2 regions of the Ensifer sp. GW823-FHT05D09 genome follow, and region 2 is predicted to be linked to the other one. Evidence: predicted binding sites of a transcription regulator. Region 2 holds the regulator's gene; the other holds the start of a gene.

Region 1 (10,287 bases), on a different contig from region 2:
GCCCGCATCGCCGGCGCGCTGACGGCCGTTTCGGAAAATCCGCAGCAGTCCTACCGCATCACTATTCTCAATTCTCCGGCGATCAACGCCTTTGCGCTGCCCGGTGGCTATCTCTACGTCACTCGCGGCCTGCTAGCGCTCGCCAATGACGCGTCCGAAGTTGCAGCCGTGCTGTCGCATGAAATGGCACACGTCACCGCCAATCACGGCATCGAGCGCCAGCAACGCGAGGAGGCGGAAGTCATCGCCAGCCGCGTCGTCTCCGAAGTGCTCTCCTCGGATCTCGCCGGCAAGCAGGCGCTGGCACGGGGCAAATTGCGGCTGGCCGCCTTCTCCCGCAACCAGGAGCTCCAGGCCGACGTCATCGGCGTGCGCATGCTCGGAGAGGCGGGCTACGACCCCTATGCGGCGGCGCGCTTCCTCGATTCGATGGCCGCCTACAGCCGCTTCTCCGCCGTTGATCCGGAAGCCGACCAGAGCCTCGACTTCCTCTCGAGCCACCCGAATGCGCCGCAGCGCGTCGATCTCGCGCGCCGACACGCGCGCGCCTTTGGCGCCGAGGGCACCAGCGGTGACCGCGGGCGCGATTATTACCTCGCCGGCATTGACGGACTGCTTTATGGCGACAGCCCGCAGGAGGGCTATGTCCGCGGCCAGACTTTCATGCACGGGCAGCTCGGCATCCGCTTCGATGTGCCGGCCGGCTTCCAGATCGACAACAAGGCGGAGGCTGTCCTGGCAACAGGCCCCGGCGACGTGGCGGTCCGGTTCGACGGCATTGCCGACACGGCCCGCAAGAGCCTGACGGACTATATCGCCAGCGGTTGGGTAACGGGCCTGCAACCCGAAACCATCCGCCCGATCAGCGTCAATGGCCTTGAGGCCGCAACGGCGCGCGCGTCCGCCGATCGCTGGGACTTCGACGTGACCGTGGTACGCATCGACAACCGCATCTACCGCTTCCTGACCGCCGTTCCGAAGGGATCACGTGCGCTGGAGCCGACAGCCAACCAACTGCGCACCTCGTTCCGCAAGATGACCCCGGCTGAAGCCCAGTCGCTGAAGCCGCTGCGTATCCGCGTCGCCGTGGTCAAGCCCGGAGAAACGATCGCCACCCTGGCCGCCCGGATGATGGGCACCGACCGCAAGCTCGATCTGTTCCGGCTGATCAACGCCATGCAGGTCACCTCGACGATCAAGCCGGGCGATCGGGTCAAGATCATTTCCGAATAGACGCAGACGGCGCCGCACCCATCTCAGGTTCGACGTCGTCCCATGTCATTGCCGTGAAGATGCATTTGAGCTGCGCACACTGCCGTTTCGCGTTCGCGTCCAGCCGCAACCACGAGCCTTGCCTCGCATGCGCCATCCGTCGCTGACGGAGGGCCGCCTGGAAACTTCCGGAAATGCCTCAATGCACGACCGATGTCAGCGCCGGTGCTTTGGTTGCCAGTGCCGCCCGCAGCTTCTCGAGTGCCCGCGTCTCGATCTGGCGGACCCGCTCCTTGGAGATGCCGAGATCGAGACCGAGCTCTTCCAGCGTGGCCCCCTCTTCCGACAGGCGCCGCGCGCGAATAATCCTCATCTCGCGCTCGGTCAGCGCACCCATGGCGTCATGAAGCCAGATGCGGGCACGCTCGCCGTCGATCATCTCGCTCACCTGTTCGTCAGGCAGGGGCGCATCGCTTGCAAGAAAGTCGAGGCGCTCTCCGCCATCGGAATCCGGGCCGCCGACAGGCGCCTGCAGCGACGTGTCGCTGCCGGACAGGCGGGCATCCATGGTCTGCACGTCGGCGATACTGACGCCGAGTGCCACGGCGATTTCCTCATGCATCGCCTGCGATGTCAGCTGACGATCCCCTTGCGCCAGCCGCGCGCGCAGCCTGCGAAGATTGAAGAACAGTGCCTTTTGCGCCGAACTGGTGCCGCCGCGAACGATTGACCAGTTGCGCAGCACGTAGTCCTGCATCGAGGCGCGAATCCACCAGGTGGCGTAGGTGGAGAAGCGGACTTCGCGGCTGGGTTCGAAGCGCGCTGCGGCTTCGAGCAGGCCTATATGCCCCTCCTGGACGAGGTCGCCCATCGGCAGGCCGAAATTGCGGAATTTTGCCGCCATGGAGATGACCAGCCGCATATGCGACATGGCGATCTTGTTGCGGGCGTCCTGATCATGATCGTTGCGCCAAGCCTTTGCCAGGGCGTGCTCTTCTTCACGCTCGAGATAAGGTGCCTCCATCGCAATCTTGATCATGCGCCTGTCTGCTGTGAGAGTCCTCATCGATCGCTCCATGGCGGGCGCCTGGACGCCGCTTTCGGGTGAAGTCCAAGGGCCGGACGGGGGCAAACCCTACCGGCGCCGGCGGCGGCGTATGCGGCGACACCGAAACTTGAAGAAACGGTGAGGCGCCCTACTTCCAAACTACGAAGCTGAATTCTGACAAAAGATCACAGGACCCAGATCGCCCCGGCAGGAAGGCGGCGCATCCCTGCCGGCCTTGGTAAATGCGCGGCGGCGGAAAAAGTTCCCTCGCCCGGCCGAGAAAGCTGCGAGCGATAACGCTGAGAACGAAAAAGCCCGGCGCGATGGCCGGGCTTTTTCTTGTCGTGGTGGGAAGGACTGGCGCTCTTTAAGCTGCCTCGTCCTGTGCGTCGTCTTCTTCGATCGCCTTGCCTCGCTTCGGACCCTTGTTAAGATTGGCTTCGACGAGGCGAACCGCCTCGGTCTCCGACATCTTGTTCACGGCCGCGATTTCGCGCGCCATGCGGTCGAGCGCAGCTTCATAGAGCTGGCGTTCGGAATAGGACTGTTCCGGCTGGTTTTCTGCGCGGTAGAGGTCGCGCACAACCTCTGCGATCGAGATCAGATCGCCGGAGTTGATCTTGGCATCGTATTCCTGTGCGCGGCGCGACCACATGGTCCGCTTCACGCGAGCCTTGCCCTGCACAACCTTCAACGCGCGATCGACGAAATCGGTCTCCGAGAGCTTGCGCATGCCGATGCTGACGGCCTTTGCGACCGGCACCTTCAGGCGCATCTTGTCCTTTTCGAAATCGATGACAAAAAGCTCAAGCTTCATGCCGGCAACTTCCTGCTCCTCGATAGCAACAATCTGTCCGACGCCATGGGCCGGATAGACAATCGATTCACCGGTCTTGAAGCCGTGGCGTGTCGAAGATTTTTTCTGCTGGGTCGTCATTCGTTTCAAAAACTCCCTGTTTCGCACCCGGCCATTGTTGGCCGGGGCCGGGTCAGTGAGGCCCGGGATAGACGGGGATACCGCCGGGTGGGTCCATCCTGGTCCGTCCAAGAACGCAAACAATCCCATCAAACGCGGTCACAAAAGAGAAACGCAACGGTGCGTATCTAGAAAAGCCGCGGTGTGGAGAACGTTTGCTTTCGTGAGGTTTTCGGGCGCGCAAAAACACCCTGTGTGGATCAGTAGAAGGACCCTATCACAAAAAACTGCGGAAATCAATAATTTGCTGCAGGGCAGCCATCAAGCCGCCATTCTCGCATCTGCGAGGGCGGAGTGTGATTTTCCCCAGATTTGACGCCGGGGCCGTCTTGGTTCCGTCACGCCCGATCAGCGGGCCGGAACCGGACGCCTCAGTCGCCCTGGCCGGGTTCGGCAGAGAAGTACTTCTCGTACTTGCCCTCGACCCCGTCCATTTCCTTGGCTTCCGGCATCGCATCGCGCTTGATGGTGACGTTCGGCCACTTGGTGGCAAAATCAGCGTTCACTTTCAACCACATATCAAGGCCCGGCTCGGTATCCGGCTTGATGGCCTCGGCGGGACATTCCGGCTCGCAGACGCCACAATCGATGCATTCGTCGGGGTGAATGACGAGAAAATTCTCGCCTTCGTAGAAGCAGTCCACGGGGCAGACTTCAACGCAATCCATGTACTTGCAGCGAATGCAATTGTCGGTCACGACATACGTCATGAGGTACTCCAGCCAATGCTCACGTTTGATGGCAGACCGCAATCAATGGTGATGCTCGTGTCCGCGCATGCTAGGAATGTCCGGCGCGCATAGCTGCCGAAGCAGGACCGATGCACCCAACGTGGGTTGTCAGGTAAAGGCTTTATGGACCCTTTGCAAGAATATTCAATGCGCGAAACGCCGCGCTGAAGGCAGAGTTTTCTAATCGTCGAGCGGATTGAAACCAGGCTTCAGCCGGTCGATTTCACGCCGCTCTTTCTTGGTGGGGCGCCCGGCCCCAGGCTCGCGCGTCGCCAGGTCGAAAGCCGACAGCTTTTCCCGCGGCTCGTTCGGCGTCAGGTCCTCGTAGAGCAACCGCGCCTCCTCGTAAGGACCGCGGCGCTCGCCGGGCAGAAGCACGCGCACGATCACGTCGCGGCGCTCGAGAGACAGGGTCAGCATATCGCCCGCCTTCACCTGGGCGGAGGATTGCTTGACCCGTTCGTCATTGACGGTGACATGCCCCGCCTCGATCGCCTTCTGGGCGAGCGAGCGGGACTTCACGAGGCGCGTGAAGAACAGCCATTTGTCGAGACGCTGGCGTGATGCCGGGTTGGACGCTGACTGTTTCTCCATGGCGATCCTACTTCTTCATCTGCTCCTTGAGAGCAGCAAGCTTGGCAAAGGGCGAATCCGGATCGATAGGCTTCTCCTTGCGCGGCGGCCGGGCTTCGAACTTGGCAGCGTTGGGCTTGCCGCCGCGATCGTGACGATCGTGGCGATCCTGCCGCTGGCCACCCTCGGGCTTGCCGTCGTGGCGCTTGCCGCGAGCGGGTGCACCGCCCTTGCGGCCGCCGCCTTCGCGTCCTTCACGTCCTTCGCCTTGACCTTGGCCCTGGCGCGGACCGCCACCACGGCGCTGATCGCCCTGAGGACGGCCACCCTGACGCTGGTTGTCCTGGCGGGTGCCTGGACGCCAGAGGAGTACCGGCTTGGCTTCGACAGCCTCGGCCCCGTCTTCCGCGGGCGCCTGAACAGCGACCGCTTCGCCTTCGACGGCCGCAGGCTCGGCAGAGGCTGATGCCTCTGCTTCGGCCGCCGGCTCGGCGTCTGCGCTTGCATCCGCATCGTCGTGATCGGCAGCCACTTCGGCAGCAGGCTCTGCCTGAGCGGCGACAGCGCCGCCCTGGCTTGCCAGGAACGCGGCTGCGTCTTCGGCCTTCACGCTGTCTGCACGGTAGCCAAGACCCTTGAGGATTTCTTCCATATCGTCAGGCGTTGCGCCGAGAATGGAGAGCATCGAGGTGGTCGCGGTAAAGCGGCGTCCGTCATAGGCCCCTTCCGGACGCGGCTGCGCACCCGGCTTCCACTGCAGCAGTGGACGGATGAGATCAGCCAGACGCTCGAGGATATCGATGCGAACGGCACGTTTGCCGAGGAAACGGAAACCCGCGAGCTTGTAGAAGGTCCGCTCGAACGAGGGATCGGTGACAACAGACGTGCGACCGGCAGCCAGCATCGGAATCAGGTCGCCGTAGCCCGCCTTGTCGAGGCCGTCATTCTTCAACGCCCAGAGCAGGGTGATCAGCTCGGCCGGAGCCGGCTTCAACAGAGCGGGCAGGAAGATGTGGTAGGCGCCGAAGCGGACACCGTACTTGCGGATCGAAGCGCGGCCGTCCTGGTCCAGCGACTTCACATCCTCGGCGACGTCGCGACGGAACAGCACACCGAGATTTTCGACGAGCTGGAAGGCCAGGCCCTTGGCAAGGCCCTCGAGATCCTCGGCGCGCGAGATATCGTCGAGCGGCTTCAGCACGGTGCCGATATGATGGTTCACGAAGCGCTCGATACGGGCGACGACATGCTCGCGTGCATTGGCCTGCAGCTGCTCGTCGGCAAGCAGGATGACGCGCGGACGCATGACGTGGTCGCTGGCGGTCAGCCGGGCCACGGGATCTCCGAGCCAACGCACGAGGCCGTCGGACGACAGCGCAAGGTCGCCATTGCCGGAGGCGTGCAGACGCGCCGCACGCGCTTCGAACTCGAGCGCCAGCGCCTTCTGCGCAGCACCCTGCACAGCCTTGGCGTCCGGTCCGTCTCCGCCGGTCGCCAGCGTAAACCGGAAACCGGTTAGTTGTCCTACGTGATGGCCTTCAACGAAGACGTCACCATTCACACTGATTTCAGCTTCCAGCATAGCATTCTCTCTCAGGCGCTTCATGAGCACAGATGTCCTGCGATCAACAAAGCGTTTCGTCAACCGTTCATGTAGTGCGTCGGACAATCGATCTTCAATTTCCCGCGTCTTTTCTTGCCAGTGTGTCGGATCGGCAAGCCAACCGGGCCGGTTCGACACATAAGTCCAGGTTCTGATCTGCGCGATTCGCGCCGAAAGTGTGTCGATCTCGCCATCGGTAAAATCCGCCCGCCTGACCTGTTCGGCCATGAAATTCTCGTTCACGGTACCGCGACGAACGAGATCGGCATAGATCGTCGAGATCAGATCGGCGTGTTGAGCCGGTGTAATGCGGCGATAATCCGGCAATGCGCAGACTTCCCACAATTTCTCGACCCGGTCCGGCGTGGTCGCGAGATCCGCCACTTCGGGATAGCGAGACAAATGTTCGAGCGCCTGCTGATCCACCGCAGGTAGTGCGCGCGCAAGCCCAGGAATTGTCGGCGCGGCATCGAGGCTACGCTTCAGGGCGGCGAGCGACGCATAGTCGAATGCCTTGGTGCGCCACTGCAGCACCTTGAGCGGATCGAATTCATGCGCCTCGATGCGGTGCACCAGTTCGTTGTCGAACGGATCGACCCGGCCGGTGACGCCAAAGGTACCGTCGCGCAGATGCCGCCCGGCGCGTCCGGCGATCTGCGCCAGCTCGGCCGGATTGAGGTTCCGGAACTGGTAGCCGTCGAACTTGCGGTCCTGCGCAAAGGCGACATGGTCCACATCGAGGTTCAGGCCCATGCCGATCGCGTCTGTCGCCACCAGAAATTCGACGTCGCCTTCCTGGTAGAGCGCGACCTGGGCGTTGCGCGTGCGCGGCGACAGCGCCCCGAGCACGACGGCAGCACCGCCGCGCTGGCGGCGGATCAGCTCGGCGATCGCATAGACCTCGTCGGCCGAGAAGGCGACGATCGCCGTACGAGGCGGCAGGCGGGTGATCTTCTTCGATCCGGCATAGAGCAGCTGGGACATGCGCGGGCGCTCGACGACGGTGATGCCCGGCAACAGCTGCTCGAGGATCGGCCGCATCGTTGCAGCCCCGAGCAGCAACGTCTCGCCGCGGCCGCGCAGATAGAGCAGCCGGTCGGTGAAGATGTGGCCACGCTCGAGATCGCCGGCAAGCTGCACTTCATCGATGGCGACGAAAGATGCCGTCGTCTCGCGCGGCATCGCCTCGACGGTGCAGACCGAATAGCGGGCACGGTGCGGGGTGATCTTTTCCTCGCCGGTGATCAGCGCGACGTTGTGATGACCGACCTTTTCGACCAGGCGCGTATAGACCTCGCGCGCCAAAAGGCGCAGCGGCAGCCCGATGACGCCGCTGTCGTGCGCGATCATGCGCTCGATCGCATAATGCGTCTTGCCGGTATTGGTTGGCCCGAGCACCGCGGTGACACCGCGGCCGCTCAGGATCATGGGGTGAACGGACACGTCATCGATCCCGGGCATTCAGAAACATAAGAGGCGCCTTTACGCGCCGGCGGCAAACACATGCCCACGCACCGCAGCAAACGCAAGGGGCGCCGACAACTAAAACCATTTCCAGACAAATCAGAACCAGTCCGCACCACCATATCTGGACGTACGAAATTAAGGTCTGGAACAGCAACGGAACGAATCGGCGACGAATCGCTGACTCCAGTCGATTCACTGTATGTTCACGGCTACATATAGATTTCAACTGCCAATGTCGCACCAGATGCTGAATCACTTCGCCAACGGGGTGTGCCGAGCGTGTGGCAGGCGTTAATCTGTACTGCCGAAGCGTTAAAAGAGGCAAAGGATTCGGAATCCAAGACTCTGGAAAGTTTAGGAAATTTTAACCGAAGAATCCGACTGATTCGTCGGATTCAAGGAATGGGAATCGCTGCGTTAACACATCGACCAAAGCCGGAACGAATCGGCGACGAATCGCTGACATCCCAACGTTCGACTTTTGTTCTCCACAAGATATAGTATCCAGTGCCATGGCGAGCAACAGGCCCAGGACCACTTTTCTCCCAATCTCGGATGGAATTCCTGTGTGCCGTTAACCTTCCAACGTTGCCTGCGGTAGCCGCTGAAAAACAAAACGGCGCCCCCGTCGGAGCGCCGTCGAAATTGTGAGCGATCGCGCGGATCAGACGAAAAACTGTCCGCCGTTGGCAGAGATCGTCGAGCCGGTGATGAAACCGGCATCGTCGGATGCGAGGAAAACCACACAGCGAGCGATTTCCTCCGGCTCGCCGAGGCGACCGACCGGGATCTGCGGAATGATCCGCTCGTTGAGGACCTTTTCCGGTATCGCCCGCACCATCTCCGTGCCGATGTAACCCGGGCAGATCGCGTTGACGGTGATGCCCTTGGCAGCGCCTTCCTGGGAGAGCGCCTTGGTAAAGCCGAGATCGCCGGCCTTGGCGGCGGAATAGTTCGCCTGTCCCATCTGGCCCTTCTGGCCATTGATCGACGAGATGTTGATCACGCGACCGAAGCTGCGGTCGCGCATGCCCGTCCAGACAGGGTGGGTCATATTGAACAGGCCGGTCAGGTTGGTGTTGATCACCTCGCCCCATTGCTCCGGCGTCATCTTGTGGAACATGGCGTCTCGGGTGATGCCGGCGTTGTTGACGAGCACCTCGACCGGTCCGAGGTCGGCTTCGACCTTCGCGATGCCCTCGACGCAGGACTGATAGTTGGAGACGTCCCACTTGTAGACCGGGATGCCGGTCTCCGCCTTGAAGGCCTCTGCCTTCTCGTCATTGCCGGCGTAGTTGGCAGCAACCTTGTATCCGGCATTCTTCAGCGCGATGGAAATCGCAGCGCCAATGCCGCGTGACCCGCCCGTAACCAATGCTACCCTGCTCATGTTCGCCTCCCGCTTGATTAATTCAGTTTATCAAAGGCCTTCTTCATCAATTTTTCGCCCAGATGCTGCCCGTAGGTCGCGGCTGCGGCCTGAAACTGCGGATCGGCAAGCATGGACATTGCGACCTCGCACTTGGTCAGCGCGAGGTTCATCAACAGGCTGCTCACCTGCACGATATGCGATTTGACGCCGCCGGTGTCGTCGTTGAGCGCCGCAACCAGCAGGTTCTTGAACACGGTTTCGTCGTCGGCCGTCGTGTGGTCCAGCATGCACTGAACCACCTTTTCCTGGTCGAACGGCGAGGACGCCGCAAACGCATGAGCCGTCGAAGAGGCGACGAACGGGACTGAAAGGATCAATCCGCTGACATGACGCATGCGGCGGCCGGTCAGAGGCGCTCGACGCACATGGCAACACCCATGCCGCCGCCGATGCAGAGCGTCGCAAGGCCCTTGGAAACGCCGCGGCGCTTCATCTCGAACAGCAGCGTGTTGAGAACGCGGGCACCGGAGGCGCCGATCGGATGGCCGATCGCAATCGCGCCGCCGTTGACGTTGACGATCGACGGATCCCAGCCGAGGTCCTTGTTGACTGCGCAGGCCTGGGCCGCGAAGGCTTCGTTGGCTTCCACAAGCTCGACGTCGCCAATTGCCCAACCGGCCTTCTCAAGCGCCTTGCGCGATGCCGGGATCGGGCCCGTTCCCATCACCTGCGGATCGACGCCGGCCGTTGCCCAGGAAACGATGCGCGCGAGCGGCTTGATGCCACGCTTGGCAGCCTCGGCCTCGGTCATCAGCAGGGTGGCGGCCGCACCGTCATTGAGGCCGGACGCGTTAGCGGCGGTCACTGTTCCTTCCTTGTCGAAGGCCGGGCGCAGCTTGGTCATCTGGTCGAGCGTGGCGCCGTGGCGGATATATTCGTCCTGGTCGACGACGACGTCGCCCTTGCGGCCCTTGACCACGAAGGGAACGATCTCGTCGGCGAAGCGGCCGGCCTTCTGGGCGGCCTCGGCCTTGTTCTGCGAAGCGAGCGCGAACTGGTCCTGCTCCTCGCGGGTGAGCTGCCACTGGCGCGCGACATTCTCTGCCGTGATGCCCATGTGGTAGCCGTAGAAGGCGTCCGTCAGGCCGTCCTTGATCATCGTGTCGACCATCTTGAAGTCGCCCATCTTCACACCGCCACGCAGATGCGAGCAATGCGGCGCCATCGACATGGACTCCATGCCGCCGGCAATGATGATATCGGCATCGCCGTTGGCAATCTGCTGCATGCCGAGCGCGACGGCGC
Region 2 (10,287 bases):
CGTCGTCGGCCGTAGGCAATAGAGTGCCAATGCGTTCGGCCCTTGGATAAACGACGCCGACCGCTTCGTCATCGAAAACTTCAACATTCTGGCTGAGCAGCGACTCGGCGATGTGCCCCTCCAACGCGCGCGAATCTAGCATCCGTACCGCATATTTGGTCACATCAACCCTCCAACCCGATGGCTTGCTGCAGGTCTTTATTCAACAAGTCGATAAGCAGCGATTTGTTCTTCTTGTGCAAGTCGAACATTTCTTCATTAATTATTGCTAACTTCGACTTGGCGAGAGATTCAATCGTATCATCCGTATCCATCGAGCGAACCTGCTTATGCTCGATAGCTATTAGATATTGCTCATCAGCTTCGTTTACAACGCTACCGGTAAGATTGAGATTCTGCAATGTCTTGTCGTTAGGGCCACCCTTGCTGAACCAGCCAGTGTTACAGTGCCAAAGGGGACCGTTCTTCAGGAGCGCCGGAGCGATAAGCTCTGTGCTATTGAAAAATTCAGCAACGTCGTAGTCTCTACTGGCTGTGAAAGCGTCCTTAACAACAAGCTCGATCGAGAGCAGCTTGTTGTTCTTAGCGGCCGCCAACGGCACGGAATCCAGTGCGCTGATCATGTACCCGAGGGCTGCGCTCCATACCTTTTCCCATCGCGTATAGAGCGAACACTCAACACGTATCTCGTTTTTCGCGATTTCCATCGACCATGTCGGTTCGCCATTGGGTCTCAGGAACGCAAACTGGATGCCTGGCGCGTTTATGATCCCGTTGGGGGTATTGATTGGCGCTTCAACGGCGCCTGTTGCAGGTAGTCCGTCACGCCAAGCGTCGTGCCCTGCCTGAATCGCCATTATGGTTTGGGCCGAAAACGCCGATTTAAACGCGACAGCGAAACTTACTCGCTCTATGGAATGATCTTCGTTGATCGGCATAAAGCCCTTGATCTGACGATTAATTTCCATGCCGCCTCGGTGAGTTATCTGAACTTCAATTCCCAAAGATGCCCTTTCATATAACGCAAAAATTGAAAGGGCAATGTGGCGATCAGTCCACCAATCTTAAACAAAGCGATGGACTTCTTTAAGTGAATGGGGACCGCGCTCACTCCACCGGCCTAACAGGCTGCTTCGCAAGTTCTTCGGCGAACTGACTTTACTGCGGATCGCCTATTCGAAGGCTGGCCCATCCCATCGTGCCGCTTACAGTGCCCCCAGGGTGTCTGCCATCTGAACGATCTTGAGCTTGTCGTCGGGCAGGGGCCGCTGCAGGGCATAGGCTTCTGACCAGGGAGCGGTCAGCCAAGCTTGCACTTCGTCCTTTGACGTCAGGAGCACGGGCATCGCCTTTTGATGCACGGGAGCAACGATGCCGTTGGGTTCCGTCGTCAGGAAGGCGAAAAGATCGATCGTGACGAGCCCATCCTTGACCTTGCGAACACTGGTCCAATCCTTGACCCAGATGCCGGCGAAGAACATCAAAGTGTCGTCGCCGGTGCTGGTGAACCAGGCGTTCGGAGTGCGTCCACCTTCAACCTTGCTCGCAGGGTCCGGTTCGGCGAAACGGGTTACGGGTACGACACAGCGGTTCCCGACTTCCAACCAGCGCTTCCAGTGCTTGCTGGAGGTGTTGCGAACGTTCGTGGTGCCACCGTCGGGCTCCATTTTCAGGAGTTCGTCAAAGTCGACGTCTTTGCTCTTGGCACGAAGTTTATCGGCGCGCTTTGTGGCAGCGTCGAATTGTGCCTTGCTCGACGAAGGCATGCCCCAGCGCACCATCGCGAGTTCGCGGCGGTCCTCATTGTTGCGAATGATCGGCGCTAAGCGATCGGGGTAGACGTCAACCGACGGCTCGAGGTTGCCGACCAGATCATTTGTAATCGAAACGAAATCACGGATGGCCTGCTGGTTCGTGGTCAAATTATAGAGATTGCACATCGTCCTTGCTCACCTTCAGTAGAAGTCGTCTTTCCATACTGGTCTGGGAACCATCTTGATCCTCACCAGCTTCCGGATCTGGAGCTTTCCAGTGTCAGCGCCCCGTGGCAACTCGAATTCTGCCTGCAAATACTCCTTGCGTTTGCACACCTCGCACCGAAAGTGGGGCACGATCTCGTCGATCGGCACGTCACCGCAGAGCTTTAGCAAGTCTCGACAGCGGTATCGGCGCATGATGCGACAATACATGCACTCGATCTTGACGATCTGGCCGGTCTCCTCGGCCTTGGTCAAAGTATGCATGCGCTGCCAGCGGGTTAGGCCATTTTGTTCCGGCATGGCGTCAACCTAACAGCTGAGGCTTTCATTGGCTGCAGAGGACGGTTCGCTGCGCGGGCGCCACCCGCGTGTAAAGCCGAGGCTCATCGAAATTTCGGCCAAGGCGAGTTGTTCTCGCAGATGTCGGCAGTCGGCGAGCAGGGTGCGGACAGTGGCTTCCGCGTCACCATTGTGCCAGGCGAGGGCCGCGTCGAATTCGTCAAAGGTTTGGTCGGCGTCTTCGATCGATGTTGGTTGCTGAGCGGCGGACATGGCTTTTCCTTGTCCGGGGTGCCTTCCCGGAGCGTTCGTCTATTCGGTTTTAGGTTGGCGGCCGCATCGCCGGTGGAATTAGGATCTCTTGCCCGGAGGCCACTCGATCTTGTGTTCGAAGCAGTACCAATTGGGCGGTGCACTGCCGTGGGCAAAGCCGAGGCTTCCCCACTTGCCGCAGCCTAGGTGCTCGCAGAGGTGCTCGACTATGCCGCCTTCAGGCTTTTTGCTGGCGCCAGCATCATCGCTCATTCTGTAGGCCTTCCCAAGGGGTGTGTTCTACAAATGTTCTCATTGGGACTTAGAGTCAACACCAAGATTTGCTGGTTAAGGCCATACAGCTCAATTAACAACTTATGCGCTAAGTTCCGCTAAGCAGAGCATGTAGCTCGAGCGTGGGGGCATCTCTTTGAAGAATCGGTATTCATTGACGGCAAAAGGGCTTTTTCCTGAGACGCTGCCACCATGCTTTATATCAAGCGATATTCAACGCGCTATGAGAGGAATCGTTAAAGACGTCGATGAACGGCAGTCCCGCCGTCGGCCCGCGGATTACATTCGCTATAGCGGCACGAAGCATGACGGAGGGCGGCGATTTTACGGAACTCCCCACCCCATAGCCCATCACTATGTATCCACATTTATTCACAAGCACTGGCGGAAATTTGAGCGACACTACGCGTCGTCAACGTTCTCGGTTAGTGCGCCGAAATTGCTCGCGCCTGAAGCAGATCGCGCGATTCAAATAACGTCTTTGTCCGAGGTTGCAGCAATTGCGCAGAAGCGCCTAAGATATGCACCTTTTTTGTTGAAAACGGACATCTCGCAGTTTTTCCCTAGCATATATACGCATTCTATTCCTTGGGCCGCACATGGCATTGAAGAGTCAAAGCGGGACATGTCTCCGCTCTCGAAAGACCTTCCCTTTAATCAACTCGACTTTTTTGTTCGCAATTGCCAGCTCGCGCAAACCCGCGGCGTTTTGGTTGGTCCAGATGCATTCCGATTGGTCGCCGAGTTTGTGTCGACCAGCATTGATAATGCCCTGCAGGATGCGGTTCAGGGTGTCATTGTAGGCGCGGCAAGGCATGTCGATGATTACTATATTGGATTGAAAAGCGAAGCTGACGCTCTGGTTGTATTGTCGCGATTGCGCGAAGTACTTCAGCGCTACGAACTGCAGATAAATGATACAAAGACTAGAATATATAGCAGCTTAGATCCAATAAACGACATATGGGCTCAAGATCTGAAGCTGTCAATGCCGGAAAAATGGGGGTTTAGCAGTGAAGATCTAGTTTTTCATATCGATAAGTCATTGCAGCTGTCATCAGAATTGAAAACGTCAAGCCCCGTTAAAATTGCACTTAGAAATATTGATAAATTAAAAGTGTATAAAAGTGGGAAGTGGGATGATGTAGAGTCGTATTTGCAAAGAATTTGTTATCACTATCCACATTGTATCGACTATGTATGCCTTCTTGTAGTTAAAAGGTTCGCCATTGACGAGGAAATAGATGTGGACGGTTGGGGGGAGACCTGTTCATATTTACTCGATCGCCACTTAGCGTTCAATCACCATCATGAGGTTCTGTGGTTGACGTGGCTGATGTTGGCTTGCGGTCTTCCATTGAGCGAAGCGAGAGTTGCTTCTCTTTGCCGGTCCCAAAACGGGCACATTTTGTCGTTGCTGGCTTTCGCTTTTACCCAGGGGCATATCGACAAGCGACCGCCGATTAGATTTACGACTCGGCTGCCGACCTCAGATGCAAGCTGGCTTCTTAATCTCGTGGCGAGAGCGAACAATTTCACTCGTGCATCATTTAGCGGGGATTTTTCGAGTGAATTTGAACACCTCGCGGACCGCAATGTAGAGTTGATCAATATAGAGAGTTACGTCAGCTCAATGGAAGATGCATCGAGCGCGATCAGTCGCACCCGTTATGGCTACGATGAAGATGAGGATGACAGCCAGCACACAAATGACGAAGATTTTCCTGACTGGATGTTCGGAGTAGATCAGAATGATTTTTAGAGATCCTAATCTGCCGAGGCAAATTCGATGGGCTCATGAATTCATGCAGCACCTTGCTCTGGGGATGCGCATTATATCCGCGGTCATGGAGCAGTTCTGGCGTATGCCCTGCAGCACGCGGAGAGAAGAACAGCGTGCGGTGAGCGCACGAAAGGTGTGGCAGGGTGTGGCAGCGCCCTTTGATTCTCAAAAGATATTATTTTAGGGAAGTGTGGCAGTCTTCGGCCGCAAGTAGTTGATATTACTTAATTCAGCCACTCCGGGCGAGGCCTCCAAAATTCCACATAACGAATTGATTTCGCGACGAAATTCATCGTCACGGGATGCCAGGATTTCCACATTGGCATGGCGATTCCTTGCCGTTTTCCCCTTCTGTATCTTCCTCCACAGCCAACTGAAGATCACCGATTCCGTCGCATTTGATCCGGGCCACGCTCTTCCGTGCCGGGCCTCCAGGGCCTTTGACCACGAAAGCACTTAAGCCAGCAACACTTGATGATCGTCGTCTATGCAGTAGGGGGCGTGGTTACGTCTCGTTTTGGTAGGGCTCGGTCAGTGTCGCTTCATGCAGAGACTGGCTGAACGGAAAACCTATAAGCGCCGCACTGGCCATGCGATCGGCGACTATACATTCACAATAGAAGCCGGGAGTTCCGAGCCTCTCGCAGTATGCCCGCGGGCTGTCGAGCAGATGGACCCCGCTATCAGAGCCGCGAATTAGGATTGCGGTGGAGCCGTTCTTGTTTGCGCCCATTGGCGGAATCACGGCAAGTCCCGGCTCTGCCCACCATAATACGGGGGCTAAGAGAAGGATTATGAGCGTGGCCCAGCGCGCTAAAGTAATCACGGTTGCTCCAGGTCGTTGCTCGCCTGGGTTTAATCATTCGGAGTAACGGCATCAATGTGCACGCGCGGAAGTAGTTAATTTCGCATACTTCAAGTCGGCATAGAGCAATCTCGCCGGCCTCATAAGCTGGAGTGTGTCGCAACCCACGCTTTCTTGGGCGTTGGGAGAATGTCAACGTACCGAAGCCTCGGCACTGATTTCTCGGCTTCGCCAACCGTCGCCTGTCAGGGCGGACGGCAGCAGTGGTGCCGCGCGGTGTCGTTATCATCTAGCGCATACTTGCCGCATGGTTCCGCTGCTGCCTTGAACGCGTCAGTCATTCCGCCGGAATGAATTTCAGTGTTCCCGCGAGCCTTGGTCCGCTCAAATCCTTGGTGTCCAGTGGGTGATTGATGCCGTCGTTGACGGGCAGTTCTACGAAATCGAATGGGCTGACGCCCTGGAGGCATGCGGCGTTGACGCCGTAGAAGTCCGGGTTCGCGCGCGGTTTGTGGAACGTATAGATCCCGCATTTCGAGCAGAAGTAATGTTCTGCGGCCTTTGTATTGAACTGGTATTTGGTGAGAGCCTCGCCTCCGGAAAGAACCGTGATCCCGTCCTTGGCGGCGGAGACGGCAACCGCACCCTTCAGCTGACAATAGGAGCAGGTGCAGCGGCGAGCGGTATGAAGACCGTTTTTCAGTTTTACATTGAAACGAACCGTTCCGCAGTGGCAGGCTCCGTCGAGGTCCTGAACGTCGAGATTCATGCAACCATCCATCTGATTTTGAAGCACATTTGCACGTCTTCAATATGGGGCGGATTGCGCATGCTCAAGCGTATTCGTACGCTGAGGCATTCTTGAGGATGATCTTGCCATCCGGGTGGCTCTGCGCGTCGGCCACCTCGGCCAGGCGCGTTGCGCGTCGCAATGTCTGTGAAGCCCGCGAGCTTCCACACCACATGCCACCGTCCCATCGGCGCGACGGTCGACGACTTGCGGTGGAGGCTATCTGCGAAGAGAAAGCGCTTGATTGAGCATCGGGCGCCCACTCCACGCTGAGGGTGGGCCCAATGCATGGCTTGGGCAATCATGGCGCGGGGCTCTATGGTCTCAAATTGCCGGTGCAGCAAATTTCAGCCGTTGCTAGCCTAGCCCCACCTGAGCAACCAGTAATCTGGAGGTGGTGACAACGCGACGCGCTGCCGCCGATCAGAAATCAGCCGCTCGTTGCCGCATTGGGAAAATGCGCGGCCTGCTCAATTCTCCTGAACGGAAACGCCGCCCTCGCCAATCTTGATCTCGACACCGGCAGGTTTCGTTTCCTCACGATAAGCATAGACGCCGAGCCCGATGACGGCGACAGCGAGCACGGCGATGACGAGATAGAGGCTATTACGGTTCATTCAGCAGTTCCTCACTTGGTTACGCGAATGGGTAACTAGGCTGCCATCGTCGAAAGGCAACGGTGCGATCGTCGGGTGCGTTGGGCTCAAGGGATCCATGGCTCTGACGAAGATCAGATTCGGTTTCCGTGCGTAGGCAGCGTATCCCTTTTCCCTAGCACCCTTTGTGCCTGACGCGCTGACCCGCGCCCTCGGTGGGCGAGTGACAATCGCTGCAAGTGCGATGCATGATTGAGCCGCCGACTCATTCTAATTTGCTCCTCATGCCGCGACGTCACTCATCTGTGGGCTATCGCCTTTGCAGGCATGCCCGGCTTCGCGGGCTGCCAAGATTCGGGGCACACCTGGCGCAGCAGTGGCGATGTCAGCCTGTTCCTTATTCTCCGCCGATGTCAGTTATTCTTCATGGGTGATCCGACGTGCGCGCGTGCGCTTCACGCGTTTGCGCCGCGAATAGGCATGCGCGGATCTGGCTTGCCGGCGACCTGCCCCGAAATGGTGATTCTGCCCGTATTGTCAGTGCAAAGATTATTGTCTCTAGACGACATCAGGAATGAATATTCCAGCGATGCGACCCGTATAGGTAGCGTCAAACAAAACCGACAATGGAGGAAATGACATAAAATGAAATGTAAGATCGCCCTGACTGCTCTTGCCATATTTGCCGCAACGACGGCCACCGCAAGCGCCGAGGATCTCGTCTTTCAGCTGAAGAACAAGACGAAAGCCGTTCTGACGAACTTCTATACCTCGCCGGTTGGCGTCGATCAGTGGGAAGACGATGTCTTCGGGCGGCAGGTGCTTAATCCGGGCGAGAGCATGGAAATTACCATCGCCGACGGACGCGATGTCTGCAAATACGACATGCGCTTCGAATTCGAGGAAGGCTCCGGTCTCGACACGACCGAAGACATGCAGGACCTCTGTGAGTTGGGCGAGTACTCCATTCACGAATGAAAATTATCGAGCGCGTAAAACGCTCAACCTGACCACTTACGTCTCGCTACCTCTTGGGTGGCGAGACGTTCAAGCACAAGAAGGCCTGTCCAGCAGAAAGACAGCCATCATCATCTGGCTTAGTGATAGCGACGGATCAAGCCAACGAGCTTGCCCTGTATCTTGACGCGGTCCGGGCCGAAGATGCGCGTCTCGTAGGCCGGATTGGCCGCCTCGAGTGCAATCGATGCGCCTTTGCGCCGGAAGCGCTTCAACGTCGCTTCCTCGTCATCGACAAGTGCGACGATGATGTCGCCGGGGTTTGCCGTCGTGGCATTGCGGATGATCACCGTGTCGCCGTCGAAGATGCCGGCCTCGATCATCGAATCACCCTTCACTTCAAGGGCGTAGTGCTCGCCGCTGCCGATCATATCGAGCGGCACGGTAATATCGTGCGTGTTGTTCTGTATTGCCGAGATCGGTACGCCGGCGGCAATGCGGCCCATGACCGGAACCGAGACGGAGCTGTTGTCTGCCACCGGCGGCGCTTTTGCGGTAACCGGGGCAGGGGCGGGAGGTTTGCCGAGACTTCCCTCGATGACGCTTGGTGAAAACCCGCGACGCGGCTGAGCGCTTCCCGCGTAAGCTTCCGGCAGCTTGATGACCTCAAGCGCCCGGGCGCGGTTGGGAAGGCGTCGAATGAAACCGCGTTCCTCGAGCGCCGTAATCAGCCGGTGAATGCCCGACTTCGATGCCAGGTCGAGTGCATCCTTCATCTCGTCGAAGGACGGCGGAACACCGGACTCCTTCATGCGTTCGTGGATGAAAAGAAGCAATTCCTGTTGCTTGCGGGTCAGCATGGCAAGTCGCTCCAGAGGCGTGAAACAAATCAAGAACAGACACTATCTGTTCCATATGTGTTCCGCAAGTGCCTAAAATTCCGTGAATGTTGTATCAATCGTGCGCCTATCCGCTGCCTCGATGCTGGGTATGCCATGCGGAGCTGCCATGCCTCGCGCTTTTTACCGAATGAGGATGCAATGAAAACGCTGATTCGGATCCTGTCGACGATCGTTATCGCAGCGACCGCCGTCCTCGGGTTTCGCTGGTATCAATATGTCGACAACAGGCAGAGCCCGTTCGATGAAGTCGGCATCGCATTGAATGCGATGATGCCGGGGCCGGTCCGCCAGTGGGGTTGTGACCGGTTAAAGTTCACCTTTGGCAAAGGATTGCCACCACGAGGGTGTGCCACGAGCGATGGTAAAGAATGGAAGTAGCGCCGAGATAAGCGGTTGGGACAGCGGGCATGTCGAGGAGAGGGCGTTTCAAGCCGGCTGCGTTGCCGAACAGGCGTCCTCGAACTCCTTCACGGTCTCGGCAGAGTTGTCCTCCGGCAGCACGGCATCTGCCGCGTCGGTCGCCACCGGCGTGTCGCCTTGGTAGACGAATGACTGGATATAATAGGCGATCGAGCCTTTCCAGACATTCCGACCGTCGATCTGCTGGCAGGGGATGGCCGATTCGAAGTCCGTTTGCAGGTCGTCGACCGTGGCCGCGCTAAGGGCGATGTGGGGCGATGCGATAATCGAGGCGATAAGCAAGGCTGCAAGCACGATGGACGTCCGCTAGGTCAGAAGTGGTGCCGATAGATTGGTTAACGATGTGAACCGTGCTTTCGTTCCGGAGTCCAGCAAGCAGGCCGCGTACCCATGCCGTGTTCAACAGTTCTTTGCGAAAGGCGACGATCGCTCTTCAAGCTGTGGCAGCGAAGACACGAAGATTGTTTGGAAGAGCGAGTGTTTCGGGGCGTTTGTTGCTTCTCCGGCATCGGCCCCGAGCGGCATGGCTGGCGGCAGATCGGCCTTGGGGGTCGCGACGGGAGACGACTGGCAAGCGCCGCCGGCAGTGTTTCCTGTGTCTGCGGGAAGGTTCACGCGCCGGTCGGGTGTGCTGCGGAGCCGGCATCATTGCTGGTTTCTTGTCGCGGGACCAGTCGCCCTTGATGTGCGGAGACGTGCACATCCGGTCCGACTGGCCACTGATAAAACCTAAAGGCGTATTTGATTTTCGAGGTTGGAGCGGCTGCCTTACTTTTTGTCTTTCTTGCCCAAAGAGAAGCTGCTGCCTGCAAGCTTCACCTGGGAGCCTTCTGGCGTAACGGCGGCCTTGACGGTCTTGTCCTTCTTGGGCTTTCTAACCTCGCGGTTGCTTCGCACTTGACCTTTTGCCATGTTCGTCTCCTTGGAAAGGCGTGCCGGGGAGCCCATGTGGGCGCCGAATGACCGGCGGACTAGCGTGCATTGATACGGCCGGAAGTCAATGACGGCGCTCGGTGTGCATTGGTTCGGGCGGGCGCCATGGCCTGAAATGAAGTCAATGCTCCGCTGGCGTGATTATAACACCGACTCTGTTATTTGCCGCGCCCCTGAGAGGCTGTCGTGGGCCCAATCACGGCGGCGACCTCGGTGATCTTGTTGGCCGGAAATCCGCCTCGTTCGGCATGTTCGCGAATAACGTCGGCGCTTGGCGCCTCGTGGACGCAGTAGATC

Evidence for each region. Region 2 encodes LexA, which represses DNA repair genes until DNA is damaged. Its sites were predicted from a motif close to TGTTCNNNNTGTGTTCNG; they were not measured.
Region 1: AC1Q80_RS19080 (helicase-related protein) is a predicted target of LexA. The motif match lies at 7,754-7,771, and genes of this name have one in related genera.

What each region holds. Positions count from the first base shown of each region.
Region 1 covers NZ_JBXAIA010000006.1:267,648-277,934, forward strand. The annotation lists gene AC1Q80_RS19055 (M48 family metalloprotease) at 1-1,233, shown strand, start outside; gene AC1Q80_RS19060 (RNA polymerase factor sigma-32) at 1,412-2,278, opposite strand; gene AC1Q80_RS19065 (CarD family transcriptional regulator) at 2,628-3,197, opposite strand; gene fdxA (ferredoxin FdxA) at 3,608-3,946, opposite strand; gene AC1Q80_RS19075 (RNA-binding S4 domain-containing protein) at 4,148-4,561, opposite strand; gene AC1Q80_RS19080 (helicase-related protein) at 4,569-7,571, opposite strand; gene AC1Q80_RS19085 (beta-ketoacyl-ACP reductase) at 8,275-9,000, opposite strand; gene AC1Q80_RS19090 (hypothetical protein) at 9,018-9,269, opposite strand; gene AC1Q80_RS19095 (acetyl-CoA C-acetyltransferase) at 9,389-10,287, opposite strand, start outside.
Region 2 covers NZ_JBXAIA010000002.1:377,573-387,859, forward strand. The annotation lists gene AC1Q80_RS07605 (hypothetical protein) at 1-163, opposite strand, end outside; gene AC1Q80_RS07610 (TIGR04255 family protein) at 165-968, opposite strand; gene AC1Q80_RS07615 (SOS response-associated peptidase) at 1,206-1,940, opposite strand; gene AC1Q80_RS07620 (hypothetical protein) at 1,956-2,279, opposite strand; gene AC1Q80_RS07625 (hypothetical protein) at 2,289-2,531, opposite strand; gene AC1Q80_RS07630 (RNA-directed DNA polymerase) at 2,941-4,566, shown strand; gene AC1Q80_RS07635 (GFA family protein) at 5,730-6,161, opposite strand; gene AC1Q80_RS07640 (hypothetical protein) at 6,653-6,799, opposite strand; gene AC1Q80_RS07645 (hypothetical protein) at 7,424-7,756, shown strand; gene lexA (transcriptional repressor LexA) at 7,876-8,595, opposite strand; gene AC1Q80_RS07655 (hypothetical protein) at 8,776-9,015, shown strand; gene AC1Q80_RS07660 (hypothetical protein) at 9,064-9,351, opposite strand; gene AC1Q80_RS07665 (hypothetical protein) at 9,826-9,969, opposite strand; gene AC1Q80_RS07670 (DUF4242 domain-containing protein) at 10,149-10,287, opposite strand, start outside.